Regions from separate parts of the uncultured Sphingobacterium sp. genome, predicted to be linked through region 1. Evidence: riboswitches for the same ligand, from Rfam matches in the RefSeq annotation. Region 1 holds a riboswitch; the other holds the start of a gene.
The links. Region 1 has a riboswitch for S-adenosylmethionine ahead of ACHWSC_RS02410 (O-acetylhomoserine aminocarboxypropyltransferase/cysteine synthase family protein). Riboswitches for the same ligand answer to the same signal wherever they lie in the genome.
Positions count from the first base shown of each region.

Region 2: it holds a riboswitch for S-adenosylmethionine, as region 1 does, so the genes downstream of both, metF (methylenetetrahydrofolate reductase [NAD(P)H]) here and ACHWSC_RS02410 (O-acetylhomoserine aminocarboxypropyltransferase/cysteine synthase family protein) in region 1, are expected to answer to the same signal.

Region 1 covers NZ_CAXYKD010000003.1:97,755-105,751, forward strand. The annotation lists gene ACHWSC_RS02400 (TonB-dependent receptor domain-containing protein) at 1-687, opposite strand, end outside; gene ACHWSC_RS02405 (FUSC family membrane protein) at 1,031-3,058, shown strand; SAM riboswitch class I at 3,240-3,352, shown strand; gene ACHWSC_RS02410 (O-acetylhomoserine aminocarboxypropyltransferase/cysteine synthase family protein) at 3,608-4,918, shown strand; gene metX (homoserine O-acetyltransferase) at 4,951-5,994, shown strand; gene ACHWSC_RS02420 (homoserine dehydrogenase) at 6,032-7,213, shown strand; gene ACHWSC_RS02425 (GH92 family glycosyl hydrolase) at 7,279-7,997, opposite strand, start outside.
Region 2 covers NZ_CAXYKD010000005.1:174,052-182,048, forward strand. The annotation lists gene ACHWSC_RS04230 (30S ribosomal protein S16) at 1-229, shown strand, start outside; gene rimM (ribosome maturation factor RimM) at 349-873, shown strand; gene ACHWSC_RS04240 (hypothetical protein) at 977-1,828, shown strand; SAM riboswitch class I at 2,045-2,147, shown strand; gene metF (methylenetetrahydrofolate reductase [NAD(P)H]) at 2,218-3,174, shown strand; gene ACHWSC_RS04250 (DUF2723 domain-containing protein) at 3,439-6,468, shown strand; gene ACHWSC_RS04255 (OmpW family protein) at 6,615-7,280, opposite strand; gene ACHWSC_RS04260 (glutamine--tRNA ligase/YqeY domain fusion protein) at 7,729-7,997, opposite strand, start outside.

The DNA of each region.
Region 1 (7,997 bases):
AATTCCTGCATTCCCTGCGGCATCGTATTTTGCGGGTGGATTGGTCAGTACTTCGATCGACGCTATTGCATTGGAAGCCGTATTTTCCAATAATCGCGATACTTCATCAGCAGAAAGATAAGTAGGCTTACCATCAATCATGATAATCACATTACTTTTTCCACGTAGATTGATCTTTTTGTTGTCTAAAGTTACTCCTGGAACCTTTTGCAGGAGCTCCAATGCGTTATTCCCTGTTGCCAAAATACTGTTTTCGACATTGAGGACAACTTTATCGAGATGACTTTCAATCAATGGCTTCTTACCGATCACCTGCGCCTCACTCAACACTTTACTTTCCACTTGTAAACGAATCGTATCCAGCACCTTGAGATCTCCCGTATTTACGACCATTTCAGCAGAACGATAAACAGCATACCCTACCGTGGACACCTGTAGGCTATACTTGCCCTCGGGGATCGCAGATAACACAATTTCTCCATTTTCGTTGGATAAAGTTCCTTTTAACAAGATATCATTGGGCTTCCGAAATAGTGAAATATTTGCAGCCACAATAGGCTGGTTGTCTTGTCCAACAACGACTGTACGTAATCTTCCCCCGTCAGACTGTGCTGAAACGGGTCCGGCAATAGAAAACAGGAATAAAATAAGAGAAAATAAGAGCAATTTAATTTTTTGTGGTTTCATAATGTAATTTCTTTAGGCTATCGATTAGATAGTCAACTTCATAATAATGACAACAAACCTCGTGTATTCATTACACGTTGACTAGTAGAAATAGATAGATCGTCCGATTCACTCGGTAGACAACCAAATAACATCGGTAAACCATATCCTTCACTGATCGATGCTAAAGCCGGTAAAATCATCCCAGCTAATCTTGAATCTCCAAAAAGCACAGCTCAAGAAAAGTACATCGAATCAAAATAAAAATTCAAAAAACAAACAAAAATCAAAACAAATAAATTGTATACAAAAAATATTAAGCATAATATTTGTATTTTTGCACAGAAAATTAGTAAACTGATTAATGAGCACTGTATCATTGAAGAAAAGATTCTACCGTATTTATATCCTTATGATACGATTTATGCATGGCGAGCATTCTGGAGACGCATTACGTAATGTTTCCATCAGCATCTTGCCAAGTTTAGCGATCTACTTATTGGGAGCGCAAGCGAGCACGGCAATTGGAATCGGTGTCGGATCGTTGTTAACAACACTCACAGATCCTCCTGGAAACAGAAAAGATAAACTTTCTTCTGCTCTCGTATGTATTCCCACCTTTTTCGTTGCATCATTGTTTACAGCGATTGTATTTCCGTATCATTGGCCCTTGGTTATATTGCTAGCGGCGGCCGGTTTTATATGTACGTTATACGGTATTTTTGGAGCTCGTTATGCTGCAATTGGAAACATGACATTGATTCTCATGAGTTTTGTGATCGGAATGGCCCCGCAACCCCCTCTTGCAGTTAGTTTACAGATTACAACAGGATCCATTATATATTACTTTTTTAGCCTTTTACAGGCCTATATACAACCTTATCGCTCGCTAAAACATGCGATGGCCAATGGTTTTCATGGATTATCCCAATTTCTATTGATACGATCCCAGTCTTACGATCCCGATATTCCTTTGAATATTACGTACAGTCGCGTAGGCAAAATTCATGGCCAGATCAGCGAACAACAGGAACAAATCAGGTCCCTTCTTTTTCGAGAAAAAAAAATCATAAGCCAACAGTGGCATAAAAGCAATTATTGGCTCAGTCAAGTTTATGGGTTAATTGACCTCCATGAGTTAATTATTGCACTTGATCACGATTATGATGCGATTCGCAAAAACCTTGCAGACACAGGCAGCCTCCCTTTAATTCGTCAAACAATCAAATTATTAGCTTTAGAAATTGATAGCTTTTCACAACCTAACAAGCGGTTTCGGTATGCACATCAATTATATCACAATAACTTTAAAATTAATGCCCTCTTACAGGATTTAAAAGAAATTCAAGAAGAGCAGGCCGGTCAAGCAAAAAGTATATTATGTTCGATCATAAGCAACATCGAAGCAATTATTGAAGTACTCAACCGAATTCAGGTGGCTTTTTATCAAAATCAGGAAATCCAGGATAAGATTGACAGCAGTGAGTACCAACAATTTATCAATCGACCTTTGTGCAATTTCGCTGATCTAAAAAGTAAACTCCATCTGAATAACCCGCTTTTTCGATTTGCCGTTCGGATGGCTCTTCTTTTTGGAACAGGCGCATTGATCGGTATTTTATTTTTGGATTTTAAATATACCTATTGGATCTTACTGACGATCGCTATTGTTGCCAGACCAGCATTTTCAATGACAAAAAAGCGTAATATAGAGCGTATTGTAGGCACATTCTCGGGTATAATCGTTGGCATATTCTGCTTAATTGCTATTCATTTTCTCCCGGCTCTCCTTACCATAGCTGCATTAGGTCTTTTCGGATTCTTTTTATTCAATCGATCTAATTATATGGTCAGTGTCATCTTTATTACCTTGGGAATTGTAATTGCGCTCAATTTGTTTGAAGGCAATATCAATCTCATTTTAGGCAGCCGAATACTTTTCACACTCATTGGAGCATTCTTAGCTATAGCAGGTTATTTCTTGATCCCCGTACGCCAGAGCACAGGCATGGTTCAGCTGGCAAAAGAAGTATCCCTTTACAACGAACATTATTTCCAGATCATCAATAACCGTCTGTCGGACGAGAGACAAAGTTCGTTTGATATACGGCTGGCTCGCAAAAAAGCGCAGACTGCCATGGCCCTGTTTTCAGACGCTATCAATCAAATGAAAAAAGAACCCGAACACAAATGGATGGATTGGTCACATATCCACCATTTTCAGGCACTCTCTTATCAGGTCAACTCCCATTTGGTGGGTCTTTCGCTATCGTTAAGCAAAAAGACGAATCGCCACCTGACGTATGATATCCATAGTAGAATTGATGCACTTAAACCTCTTTTAACAGATTTAAATCAAATTGCAGAACGGATCAACTTAAAGAAATCATAATATCCGATTGGCAGTTACTTATCAAGTTTCATCGGACAATATGCGATCCGATGCGTATGTTATTCAAAATTCCTTTAACTAAAAAACAGCTTTTCTTTTGCTTTAATAAAAAAAGAGTTTATATTTGTATCGTCTTCGAAAGAAGATTTCTAATCAACACCTCCCTTAATCAGTAGGTCTTGATTTATAAAGAAGTGGCGAGAGACTGGCTCAATGACCCACTGGCAACCTTCAATTTGTTTGAAAAGGTGCCAATTCCTGTCCAAAACAATATCGTTTTGGAGCATATAAATAACATAAGACAATGATTATTAAACTACTGAAGTCCATTAAAAATTCAGGTTCAACACAAGTGAGCCGCACGATAAGCGAAAGTGTAAGCCATCATACAACTGTATTGATGCGAATGCGTATGCATATGCACTTCCATGCTTGTTAAAAATCATTTCCTTTTTCTTGGATAAAGATTTAACAGACCCTTCAAGGAGGTGTGTATGCTTCTCTTTTTACTTAGCAATTTCTTTTTGAACCCTTAAAATCTGATATATTATGTCTTCAAACAAAAATTTAAAATTCGAAACTCTTCAGGTTCACGCTGGCCAAGTCGCTGACCCTACTACGGGATCTAGAGCAGTTCCTATATATCAAACAACATCTTTTGTATTTGAAAATGCCGAACACGGCGCAAACTTATTTGCATTAAAGCAGTTCGGCAATATTTATACACGGATTATGAATCCTACTACGGATGTTTTCGAACAACGTATTGCGGCACTTGAAGGTGGAGTCGCGGCTGTTGCTGTTGCGTCTGGCCAGGCGGCACAGTTTATTGCATTAAATAATATCTTGGAAAGTGGTGACAATTTTGTTGCCGGATCCAACTTATACGGCGGTACATTCAACCAGTTTAAAGTTTCTTTTAAACGCCTGGGCATCGAAGCTCGATTTGCAACGGACGCCGAGGCAGATAAAATTGAAGCCCTCATTGATGATAAAACAAAGGCCATCTATGTTGAAACAATTGGAAACCCAAGTTTCAATATTCCAGACTTTGAGAAAATTGCTGCAGTAGCAAAAAAATATGACTTACCGTTAATCGTCGATAATACTTTTGGAGCTGGGGGTTATTTATTTAAACCTTTGGAGTATGGTGCAAATGTGGTTGTTGAATCGGCAACTAAATGGATCGGTGGACATGGCACAAGCATTGGAGGTGTCATCGTCGACGGCGGAAACTACAATTGGGGCAACGGAAAATACCCTCAATTTTCCGAACCATCTGAAGGCTATCATGGCTTAGTTTTTTCCGAAGTTTTCGGTGAAGGCGGACCGTTTGGAAATATTCAATTTGCCATTCGGGCACGTGTGGAAGGGCTTCGGGATTTCGGACCAGCACTCTCCCCTTTCAATTCATTCTTATTATTACAAGGCCTTGAAACCCTGTCTTTGCGGGTGCAACGCCATGTAGACAACACTTTAGAGGTAGCTAAATGGCTTGAGGCGCATCCACAGGTAGAAAAAGTAAACTATCCGGGCTTAAAAAGCTCTCCGAGCTTCGCTAACGCACAAAAATACCTTAAAAATGGCTATGGTGCAGTACTTTCTTTCCAACTCAAAGGTGACGCAGCACAGAAGGCCAATAGCTTTATCGACAGTTTAGAATTGATCAGTCACCTGGCCAATGTTGGCGATACGAAGTCATTGATTATCCATCCAGCAGCGACTACTCACCAACAATTAAGTGATGAAGATCAAGCCAATGCTGGAGTGTTCAAAGGTTTATTACGTCTTTCTGTCGGAATAGAACATATTGATGACATCAAAGCTGATTTACAACAAGCTTTTGATAAAATTAAATAATCAGATTTTTTCGGCCTAAACTTAAACGTAAAATGAGTAAGCATATTTATCTGCACCCGGAGCCTTTTGTATTTGAAAATGGAAGAGAGCTTACTGATTTACAAATCAGTTATGAAACATTTGGCAAACCCAATGCAGATCGCAGTAATGTGATCTGGGTTTGCCATGCACTAACGGCCAATGCAGATGTACTGGATTGGTGGTCAGGTCTTTTTGGAACAGGTGAATTATTTGATTCAAACGATTATTATATTATCTGCGCCAATGTCATAGGATCAGCATATAATAGCAGTAATCCGCTATCTGTAAACCCAGCTACTGGACAGCCTTATTACCTATCTTTTCCTGAATTTACAGTAAGAGATTTGATCAATGCACATCAATTTCTTGCAGACCACCTGGATATCAAACAAATAGAGATCCTTATTGGGGGCTCATTGGGCGGTCAACAAGCATTGGAATGGGCTGTATCGCACAGTATAGCCATCAACCATCTAATCGTTGTTGGAACAAATGCCGTCCATTCACCATGGGGTATTGCATTCAATGAAAGTCAACGTCTTGCCATTACAACTGATCGAACCTTTTACGCCAATCATCCCGACGGCGGAGCTAAGGGTTTAAAAGTTGCACGCGCTATGGCACTGTTGTCTTACCGCAACTATACAACGTATGCCAACACACAAAAGGAGGATGATAACGAAAAACTCGATCATTATAAAGCATCCTCCTATCAAAACTATCAGGGTGAAAAATTGGTAAAACGCTATAATGCGTACAGCTATTACTTCCTAACCAAAGCAATGGACAGCCATAATTTAGGTCGTGGGAGACGATCTATCGAATCCGCTCTAGCGAGCATCGACTGTCCAACTTTAGTGCTGAGCGTCAATACAGATTTGTTGTTTCCTCCACAAGAGCAACAATTCATCGCTCAACATATTCCGAATGCCCACTATCAGGAGATTGAGTCTACTTATGGCCACGATGGATTTTTGATCGAAACAAAAAAACTCACTAAAATCATCAGCAGCTTTCTGCGGGAACAAAAAGAATACATCAACGAATTAGTATAAGAGAATAAATAATATATAAGAGAATTTAAGAAGAGATATGAGTAATAAATTAACAATAGGGATGTTTGGGTTTGGTGTAGTAGGCCAAGGTCTTTACGATATCATCAAAACCAAAAACCTTAATCTGGAGATCAAGAAATTTGTCATTAAAAACGGAGATAAAAAGCGCTCGTTACCAGCAGATCTATTTTCTACCGATGCCGAAACAATTTTAGGTGACCCAGAAATTAATACTGTTGTCGAACTGATAGATGATGCCGAAGCGGCCTATCAACTAACTGTTCGTGCCTTGAAATCGGGAAAAAATGTGGTATCTGCCAATAAAAAAATGATTGCAAGCCATTTGGAAGAGCTGGTTGATATCCAACATGAATATGGCACCAGTTTATTGTATGAAGGTGCCGTTTGCGGAAGTATTCCCATTATACGGAATTTAGAAGAGTACTATGACAATGAATTACTTCATTCTGTCAGCGGTATTTTTAATGGATCTTCCAACTATATTTTATCTAAAGTTTTCAATGAAAACCAGCAATATACAGACGCTTTAAAGAAAGCGCAAGAACTTGGTTTTGCAGAGACAGATCCTACCCTTGATGTAGGTGGATTTGACCCAAAATTTAAAGTATGTATTGTTGCTTCCCATGCGTACGGGATCTATGTCAAACCAGACGATGTATTTAATATTGGTATTGACAAATTGGGACAGCAAGATATTCGTTTTGCTAAAGAAAAGAACCTCAAGATCAAATTGATACCAACAGCAAAAGAGATCGACGGCAACAAAGTTGTACTTTATGTATTACCACGCCTAGTAGGCAAAGACAGCATGCTGTATAATGTAGAAAATGAGAACAATGGTGTATTGGTAAAAGCGGCCTTTGCAGACGAACAATTTTTCTATGGTAAAGGAGCCGGTGGCCACCCTACGGGCTCTGCTGTACTATCGGATATCGCTGCCCTTCGCTATGGATACCGTTATGAATATAAAAAACATTTAGAATCCAGCACATTAAATTATAGCCAAGATTATTTAATTAAGGTTTATTTGAGATACACCGATGATACGCTGATTGAAAAGTTAAATTTCAGTGAAATCACAGAACGATATTACGCACCAGATTTCAAATATGTCATTGGACATATTAATCTTCAACAAATCGCAGCTCACAAAGCCGATTTGGATCAAGAGGGCAATTTTATTGCTGAAATCGCGTAGGCAATCAACAAACCAACCTACCTTGAAAATAGCCCCGAATGGGGCTATTTTTCTATTGCTTAAATTTAGTTGTCTTTCAACTTGAGGTCTAAAATCCCACCTTCTACCAGGCGTTCAAAAGGAAGCTGCCAACCTTTCCACAGGCGGTTATTCAACCGAACCTGATCAACCATATAACTATTGGGCTGCTCCTTCTTCACCTGAATGATAAATTTATTTTTTCTTAATTTCTCTGGCAATTGTATCGTTACCCGATCGAAAAGTGGTGCGCCAATCTGAAGCGCGGGCTTCTCGGTGGTGAGACTTCGTACATCGAATAGACCGATACTCGACAAGACATACCATGCTCCAAGCTGTCCTTGGTCTTCGTCTTGTCCGTAGCCATAGCCGTGTATTGCATCATTACCATAAAACTCATTGCAAATTGCCCGTACCCATTTCTGACTTAAATCAGGTCTACCAGAAAAATAGAATAGCCAAGAGATATGCAGGTTCGGTTGATTACCATGATTATAAAGACTTTCAATCCCTGCGAAAGCGTCAATTTGTGTACCGCCTCCAAACACATTCTTCTGCGACACCGTAAAAATACTATCCAACCGCTGATTGAACAGGTCCTTTCCAACCAGTTTAACCAATTCTTGTGGGGCATGCGGAACATAGAAGGTATACTGCCAAGCATTTCCCTCCTGAAATCCACGCCATGGTTCATAAGGGTTAAAATTTGAAATAAATCGTCCAGTACTGTCCTTTGGTCGCATAAACTTCGTCGTGGTATCGTACA
Region 2 (7,997 bases), on a different contig from region 1:
TGCTGAAGCTAAATTTACAGCTTGGACTGAAGCTAATGATGCAAGAATCTCTGGTAAAAAAGATGGTTTAGCACAAACTAAAGCTGAAGCTAAAAAAGCTGCTTTAGTGGCTGAAGCTAAGAAAAAAGAAGAAAAAGCTGCTGCTGTAGCTGCTAAAAATGCTCCTGTAGCGGAAGAAACTGCTGCTGAAGAGACTGAAGCTCCTGCATCAGAAGAAACTGAAGGTTAATTCTTTCATAAAGTATTCGAGAAAGCCGACTCAATCTTGAGCCGGCTTTTTTTGAAACAGCCAATAGGCTAATGGTTTGCCAAATCATGTCTCACAGCTAATCGCTAAATACGAAATATATGACTATTGATCAAAGCTTTTACATCGGTTACATCAGTAAAACAAGAGGTCTTAAAGGAGAAGTACAACTATTTTTTGAATTCGAGGAATACGAGAGTTTGAATATCGATGTTGTCTTTGTGGAAGTGAACAAAAAACTTGTTCCTTATTTTGTTGATACCATTAAATTTCAAAAAAATAGTACAGCGTATGTGACATTTGAGGATGTGGATCATATCGATAAGGCTCAAGTACTTGTACGTAAAAAGCTATATCTTTCCAATGATAAGATGCCCGAGCGCGATCCAGATGATTTTAGATATACTGATTTAATCGGTTTTTTAGTGATTGATGAAAACCATGGTGAATTGGGGCAAATAACAGATGTTCAGGAATTTCCACAGCAATTTGTCGCTTCGGTAAATATGGACGGTAAAGAACTGATGTTCCCATTGTCCGATGATTTAATCTTAGGAATCGATGGCGAAGAGGAGATCATTGAAGTTGAATTGCCAGAGGGCTTGGTGGATCTTTATAAAGAATAAGCATATCCCCAAGCTTATTCAAATAAATAGCGGTATACGAACTATTGCAGTAATTTCTTATCTTGGTCTGTATATTATTACTGGCCATAATTATTGATTTATTTTGAAACCGTTATTACTGCTGCTATTCCTATTCTCGTTGTCTTCTTGTGCTTTCTTTGGGAAGAAAAAGGACTTTCCTGAAGGCAATTACCAAATGATATTGGGCTATTCAAATGAGGAGTATCATAAAGTAAAAAGAGAATCACCCCAAAATGTGGAGGCAGATGTCTATGGTAATGACCCTACGATATACCGGTCCTTTCTCTCCCTCCATGATAAAGACAAATTTGTCATGGCGATCGATGATATCCTACTCTTCGGTAAGTATAGATTCGACGGCGATCGATTAGAATTGACCGATGAGAAAAAGGGTAGTCTCGCTTTGGATATTGTTAAGGTAAAAAACGATTTTGTTCAGCTGAGAGGTGATTTTTCACAGTTTAGCTCAGCACGTGTGCCCACAAGTGAAAAACTTTATATCAACTTTGCGTTAGATAAAACCCCTATCCGGGAGACCCCGAGCAAATTTGATAGCCAAGTGAATCTATGGCGAAATGCCCCTGTAAAATCAGAAAGTGAAATGGAGATAAAAGCCAGGGCATTGAATTTTGTAGATTATTCTATCGCTTATTTCCAGCACATATCAAGTTCAGGCACACATCACGATTATCGAATGGATGGTGTTGAATCACCCATTATTTATGCTGAGAATGGCATCGTGCTCAAGGCATGGGCAGATGTTCCCGATTCTTGGAAAGAGTTATTTTACAACGAAAAAAATGCATTACTCGCCTACAAATATTTATTTGATGGTTTTAAATATGGATCGAAAGAGGAGTACCATGTTACGGGACTCTTACTGATTACATTTTATCTCAAAAATCTACGGAATTCCCTGGCGGCGAATCTTTAGCCAATCTATTGTGGCGTAGTCAGTCGCTTCGTTGTCGATGATCCTCGACCGTTAATTTTATCTTTTTTTAGAGTCTTTTATATTTGGTGGAGCCTAAATTCCTGTTGTTGCCTGGAAATAAACCTGAAGCCGTATTTATTGCAATCTTTTTACCGCTATTTTTGCTTTTTCGAAAAAATATTTTTGTCTTTTGATTTTTTAAAACGATATTAGCAACGCTTATAGAGAAAGGCCGAGGGACTAGACCCGTTGAAGCCTTAGCAACCTGTATTGTTCAAGGTGCTAAATTCTACCCTACTCCATGTGGGAAAGATAAGTTACATGTAGATAAACGATTCCTCGACGTGTGCGTTTCGATGTAAGCCAACCAAACTAAAAACAGTTTTTTAATGAAGATTATCGATCATATCCAGAATGCCAAAGGAAAAACATTGTTTTCTTTTGAGCTATTGCCACCGGCGAAAGGGCAGGGCATCCAAAGTATTTTTAAAACCATGGATGAACTGATGGAGTTTAAACCTCCTTTTATCGACGTAACCTACCACCGGGAAGATTATATCTATAAAGAGCATGCGAGTGGATTACTAGAACGCGTTTCCTATCGTAAACGTCCTGGAACAGTGGCGATATGTGCTGCAATCATGAATAAATATAAGGTAGATGCGGTGCCCCATTTGATATGTGGTGGTTTTACAAAAGAGGAAACTGAAAATGCATTGATCGATTTGAACTTTCTGGGGATAGATAACGTCTTGGTATTGCGGGGAGATGCACGTAAGGGCGATGCCGATTTTATACCGACCGATGGTGGACATGCTTTTGCAACAGACCTACTGGAACAGGTAACTGATATGAATAAAGGAAAGTATCTGCATGAAGACATTATCACATCGGAAAAGACTGATTTTTGCATCGGAGTAGCGGGCTATCCCGAAAAGCATTTTGAATCGCCAAATTTCAATACTGATTTTAAATACCTGAAACAAAAAGTCGATATGGGAGCAGAGTTTATTGTGACTCAGATGTTCTTTAATGTTGAAAAATACAAGGAGTTTGTAACAAAATGTAGGGACAACGGAATCCATGTCCCTATTATTCCAGGGTTAAAACCACTGACAACGAAAAAACAGTTGGTGACCTTACCAAGGATATTTCATTTAGATATTCCGGAGGAACTGAGCGATGCTGTCTCAGCATGTAAAACGAATGCCGACGTCAGACAAGTAGGTGAAGAGTGGTTGGTGCAACAATGTCAGGAGCTAATTAAATTTGGCGCTCCGGTTTTACATTTCTATACGATGAGTAATCCTGGTCCAACAAAGAAGATTGTCGAAAAACTAGCCTAACTCATAAAAATAAAACGAAAAGGGAGCGCATAAGCTCCCTTTTTTTATGGTAGTATTCGTTGTGAAAGCCTAAAATATGTCCAGAATTTTGATAGTGTGGTTTAGGTCGATCTCTATATTTAGGGTTTAATAGCCTGTTTGGTTTAATAGCCTGTTTATAGTCAGATACTTGTGTTAAATAGTGTTAATTAACTTATTGGAGTCAGGATAACTTTTTAACTTAAAGTGCTAAAAAGGATTTTAACAATAGACCAAATTGACCTTATGACGTACACTAGATTAAATTCTCTACTCGGCTTTGCTTGCGGACTAATTGCTACATGTGTATATATCGCCACCGTTGAAAAGACGGTAAGCTGGTGGGATTGTGGTGAATTTATTGCCTGTGCCTACAAGCTGGAAGTGGCACACCAACCGGGAGCACCATTATTTCTTCTTATTCAGAATATATTTTCCAACCTGGCTTTGGGTAATGCAGGTAAAATCGCCTATTGGATGAATATTGGATCCGCAATCTGCAGTGGGCTTACTGTTACATTTTTATTCTGGACAATAACAGCAATTGCCAAAAAGATACTCAACAGGCAAGAGAAAGTTCAATTATCGAATTATTTCCAAATTTTTGCTGCGGGCTTAGTTGGTGCAATGGCTTTCTGCTTCAGTGATTCATTCTGGTATTCGGCTGTTGAATCCGAGGTATATGCGATGTCTTCATTGTGTACAGCGATTGTTTTTTGGGCAATTTTAAAGTGGGAAGTCCGTGCAGATGAGGAAGGTAGCGATCGTTGGCTGGTTTTTATTGCTTTTGTTATGGGCCTTTCGATCGGAGTGCACTTATTAAATCTGTTAGCAATTCCGGCTATAGCGATGGTTGTCTATTTCAGAAGGGCAGGACAGGTTAGTGCGAAAGGTACAATAAAAGCTTTCTTGGTTGGAGTGCTGATCTTGGGGGCCGTTTTGTGGGGAATTATTCAATGGTTGGTCGGTCTCGCAGCTAAGGTAGACCTCTTGTTTGTAAACTCGCTAGGTTTGGGCTTTGGCTCAGGCATCTTCTTCTTTTGTCTGCTGTTGGGGAGCTTCCTCATTTATGGGCTATATTATTCTTATAAAAAGCGGCAATACACACTGCATACCGGGCTGCTGGTCTTTTGTTTTATTCTATTTGGTTATAGCTCCTATACCATGGTTTTGATCCGTGGAAAAGCCAATCCGTCGTTAAACAATAATGCGCCGGACAATGTGTTTTCTTTTTTGGGTTATCTGAGCCGGGAGCAATATATCCGGGAACCTTTATTCAAAGGACCCAATTATGATTCACAAGTCGTTGGTGTCGAGAGTAAAACCGGTTATCGCAAAGATGAATCAGGGTATATTCCTTTTAGTCAGGTCGATAAGTATACGTTTGATAAGGAAACTTTCTTTCCCCGCATATATAGTCAAGATGGAGCCCATCAGGCTTATTATAAGAGTTACCTCAATTTGAAGGAGGGGCAGCAGCCACAGTTCTCTGATAATTTTAAGTTTTTTTTTAATTTTCAACTGGGCGATATGTACACCCGATATTTCTTGTGGAATTTTGTCGGTAGACAGAATGACAGGCAAGGGTATGGGACCTATAGTGACGGCAACTGGTTGTCGGGGATTAAACCATTGGATAATTGGCGTTTGGGAGGGCAAGATAAAATATCCCAATCACAGGAGCATGACCCGAGCCGAAATACCTATTTTTTCCTTCCATTGCTACTGGGAATAGCCGGAGCGATCTGGTTGTACCGAAACAATAAACCTTATACCTTGGTCTTGACCTTACTGTTTGTGTTTACGGGAATAGCGATCGTTGTTTATCTCAACCAAACTCCTATGCAACCTCGGGAACGAGATTATGCTTACGTAGGATCTTTTTATGCGTTTGCGATCTGGATCGGACTGGGAGCAATAGCATTTGTTCGGTTTCTCAATCGTTTTGTACAAACACGGTACGCGTTAGCGACAGGTATTTCTTTCGCTTTATTGGGCGGTCCTATTATTTTGGCCCATCAAAATTGGGATGATCATAATCGTTCTGAAAAATCGCTGGCAAGGGATATGGCACGTAATTATTTAGAATCCTGCGCTCCAAATGCTATTCTATTTACCTATGGAGATCATGATACATTTCCTGTATGGTATTTGCAAGAAGTGGAAGGAGTACGGCCGGATGTTCGGGTTGTGGTATTAAGTTATCTGACTGGCGATTGGTATATGCAGCAGGCGAAGCAGCCGACGTATCAAGCGGCAGGTCTTCCCGTGACGATCCCAGCTGAAAAGACGAAAAAAGGCGTTCGTGATTATATCCCTTTTGTGGATAGACAGCTTGATAATGCGGTGGATATACAGCAATTATTGCAGTTTGTCACATCGGATGATCCGGAGTATAAAGTTCAGCTGAATTCAGGTGATATGGAAAACTATTTCCCTTCCAAGAAAGTCCAATTGCGCGTTGATAAAGAGGAGGTGGTTAAGAAAAATGCGGTTCCGGCTTATTTTCAGGATGCTATTGTTTCTGCAATGGAATGGGAAATTCCGAATGATCATCTGACCAGGGCGGATTTAACCCTGTTATCGGTGCTTGAAAATAACCATTGGGACAGACCGATTTATTTTTCGAACATGTTGCCAAGTGACATTAAATTGGGCCTGGATAAATACCTGGTCAATGAGGGCTTTACTTCCCGATTGATGCCTGTTGCTGCTGCAGATCAGTCGACAGGAAAACGAAATGAGCAGGCCGGGCTAGTTAACATGGAAGCATTATATAACAATATTATGCATACATATCAGTGGGGCAATGTTAAAAATGCACAGTATTTAGATACTGATTCGTTTCGCTTTACAAGTATGTACGCCCGCGATATATTTGGAAAAGCCGCCCGGATGCTCTTGGCCAATGGTCAGGTCAAACAAGCTGGGGAAGTAGCGAAAAAAGCATACGATCAATTACCTGATCGCGTATATGCGATGTCGGATGCCATCAATTATGCCGATATTATTGACAGTCTATATCGTTCGGGACAACCTCAGCTAGCCAACAGGATGATGGACCGAAACCTTGATTATGTGGCTGAAAATATGGAGTATCTACATCAGTTGGTGATGGATAAGAAAAACCTGAGCTTCGAGTGGAATGATATTCAGACCGGTTTGGACTCGGTGGACCGGTACAAGGCTATTTTATTGGAAGCAAAAGATACCAAGCGATTGGCACGTGTTGAGCGCTTGAGACAGCAATATCAAAATTGGTACGGAGTAGAATAATTTTGATGACACACTGAACCAAATTTACGCAGTCTGCATAAACGGCAAATTGACTGCTATACTTGAGGTAAAAAAACCAGATGAGGCCTCTTCTAAAATATTGGAAGAGGCCTCGATACATATAGGATAGGCAATGAGCCAAGTGATTAGAATTTCATGCCGACTCCAAAGCCGAGCAGGAAGGGATTGATGTCAACTTTTGCCGGTATGGATAAGCTAGGTGCAAGATTTGATGCATCAACATTGACATCTGTTTTTAAAAGAATATACTTCGCATCCAAATTCACGAAATATTTTTCAGATAGCTTAAAATCAATTCCCAGCTGAGTAGCAAAACCGAAAGCATTATCGTATTTTACATTTTTTACCGTTTGTCCCGCGTTGACGCTATAGAATATTGTATAATTTATTCCTGCACCTACATAAGGTTTAAGGGCACCATCGGGGAAGAAATGATACTGAGCTGTAAGTGTCGGAGGAAGGAGCCATACACTGCCAAGATCGACATTGCTGGATGAACTGCCACCAATGGCAGTTAAATTTGAACCGGTTGTATTAACTTTATGTTTTGTAGTCCCAAGAATCAATTCCGCAGCAATGTTTTTTGTGAAGAAATAGGTAAAGTCCAGTTCAGGGATAAATTTTGTATTGATGTCGACGTCTCCGCCTATAGTATTAATATTGGCCGATTCGTTTGGCATGACTGTCACACCTCTGAGTCTCATTTGCCAGCGTTGATTAGGGATTGTTTGTGCCTGTAAACTTAGTGCGCCTAGGGTGAGTGTTAGTGCAATTAAAAGTAGCTTTTTCATATCATTAAGGGTATTTTGTTTGCTGTAAAACTATTGCTAAAATCACGGCAAAAGAGTGACGATAATCAGGTTGAAAAATGAATGATACGATGTTTTTCTTATTGCAGATGATGTACCTTTATAAATTGCTGCTGTAAAAAAAGGGAAGGACGGGAAAGGTAAATCATCTGTTGTAGGTTTTCAGTTCGAAGAAAGTAAATGGGCAGGCATTTATCTAGCTTGAGGATAGGCTAACCTGATAAAAGGTGGTCATTTTCGAGCAGGAGTGGACCCTTTGCGAAGCTATATGCTATGTGAGCTGGTGTTTCAAGAGGTTGACAGAGGTGTAGTTTAGCAAGATTAATGGGGATACAAATCCGGCATGCTGGGGAATATTGGGGATAAGAATACACTATAAAAAGAAGAGGTTGGAATCACTTCCAACCTCTTCTTTTTATAGTGTACGGTTTTACGCGTTTTTTTTTACTTCCTTACCCCAAGAGTCTTTTAATGTTACCGTACGGTTAAAGACTAAATGAGCTGGAGTTGAATGTGTATCTAAGGTAAAATACCCCAATCGTATAAATTGATATCCTTTCCCCGGGGTTGCATTTGCAAGATCCGGTTCAATGTAAGCACGTTCAATAATATGTAGGCTTTCAGGATTGATCGATGCTTTAAAATCTTCGGCAGCAGCAGGATTTTCATCATTGAACAATCTGTCGTACAATCTCACTT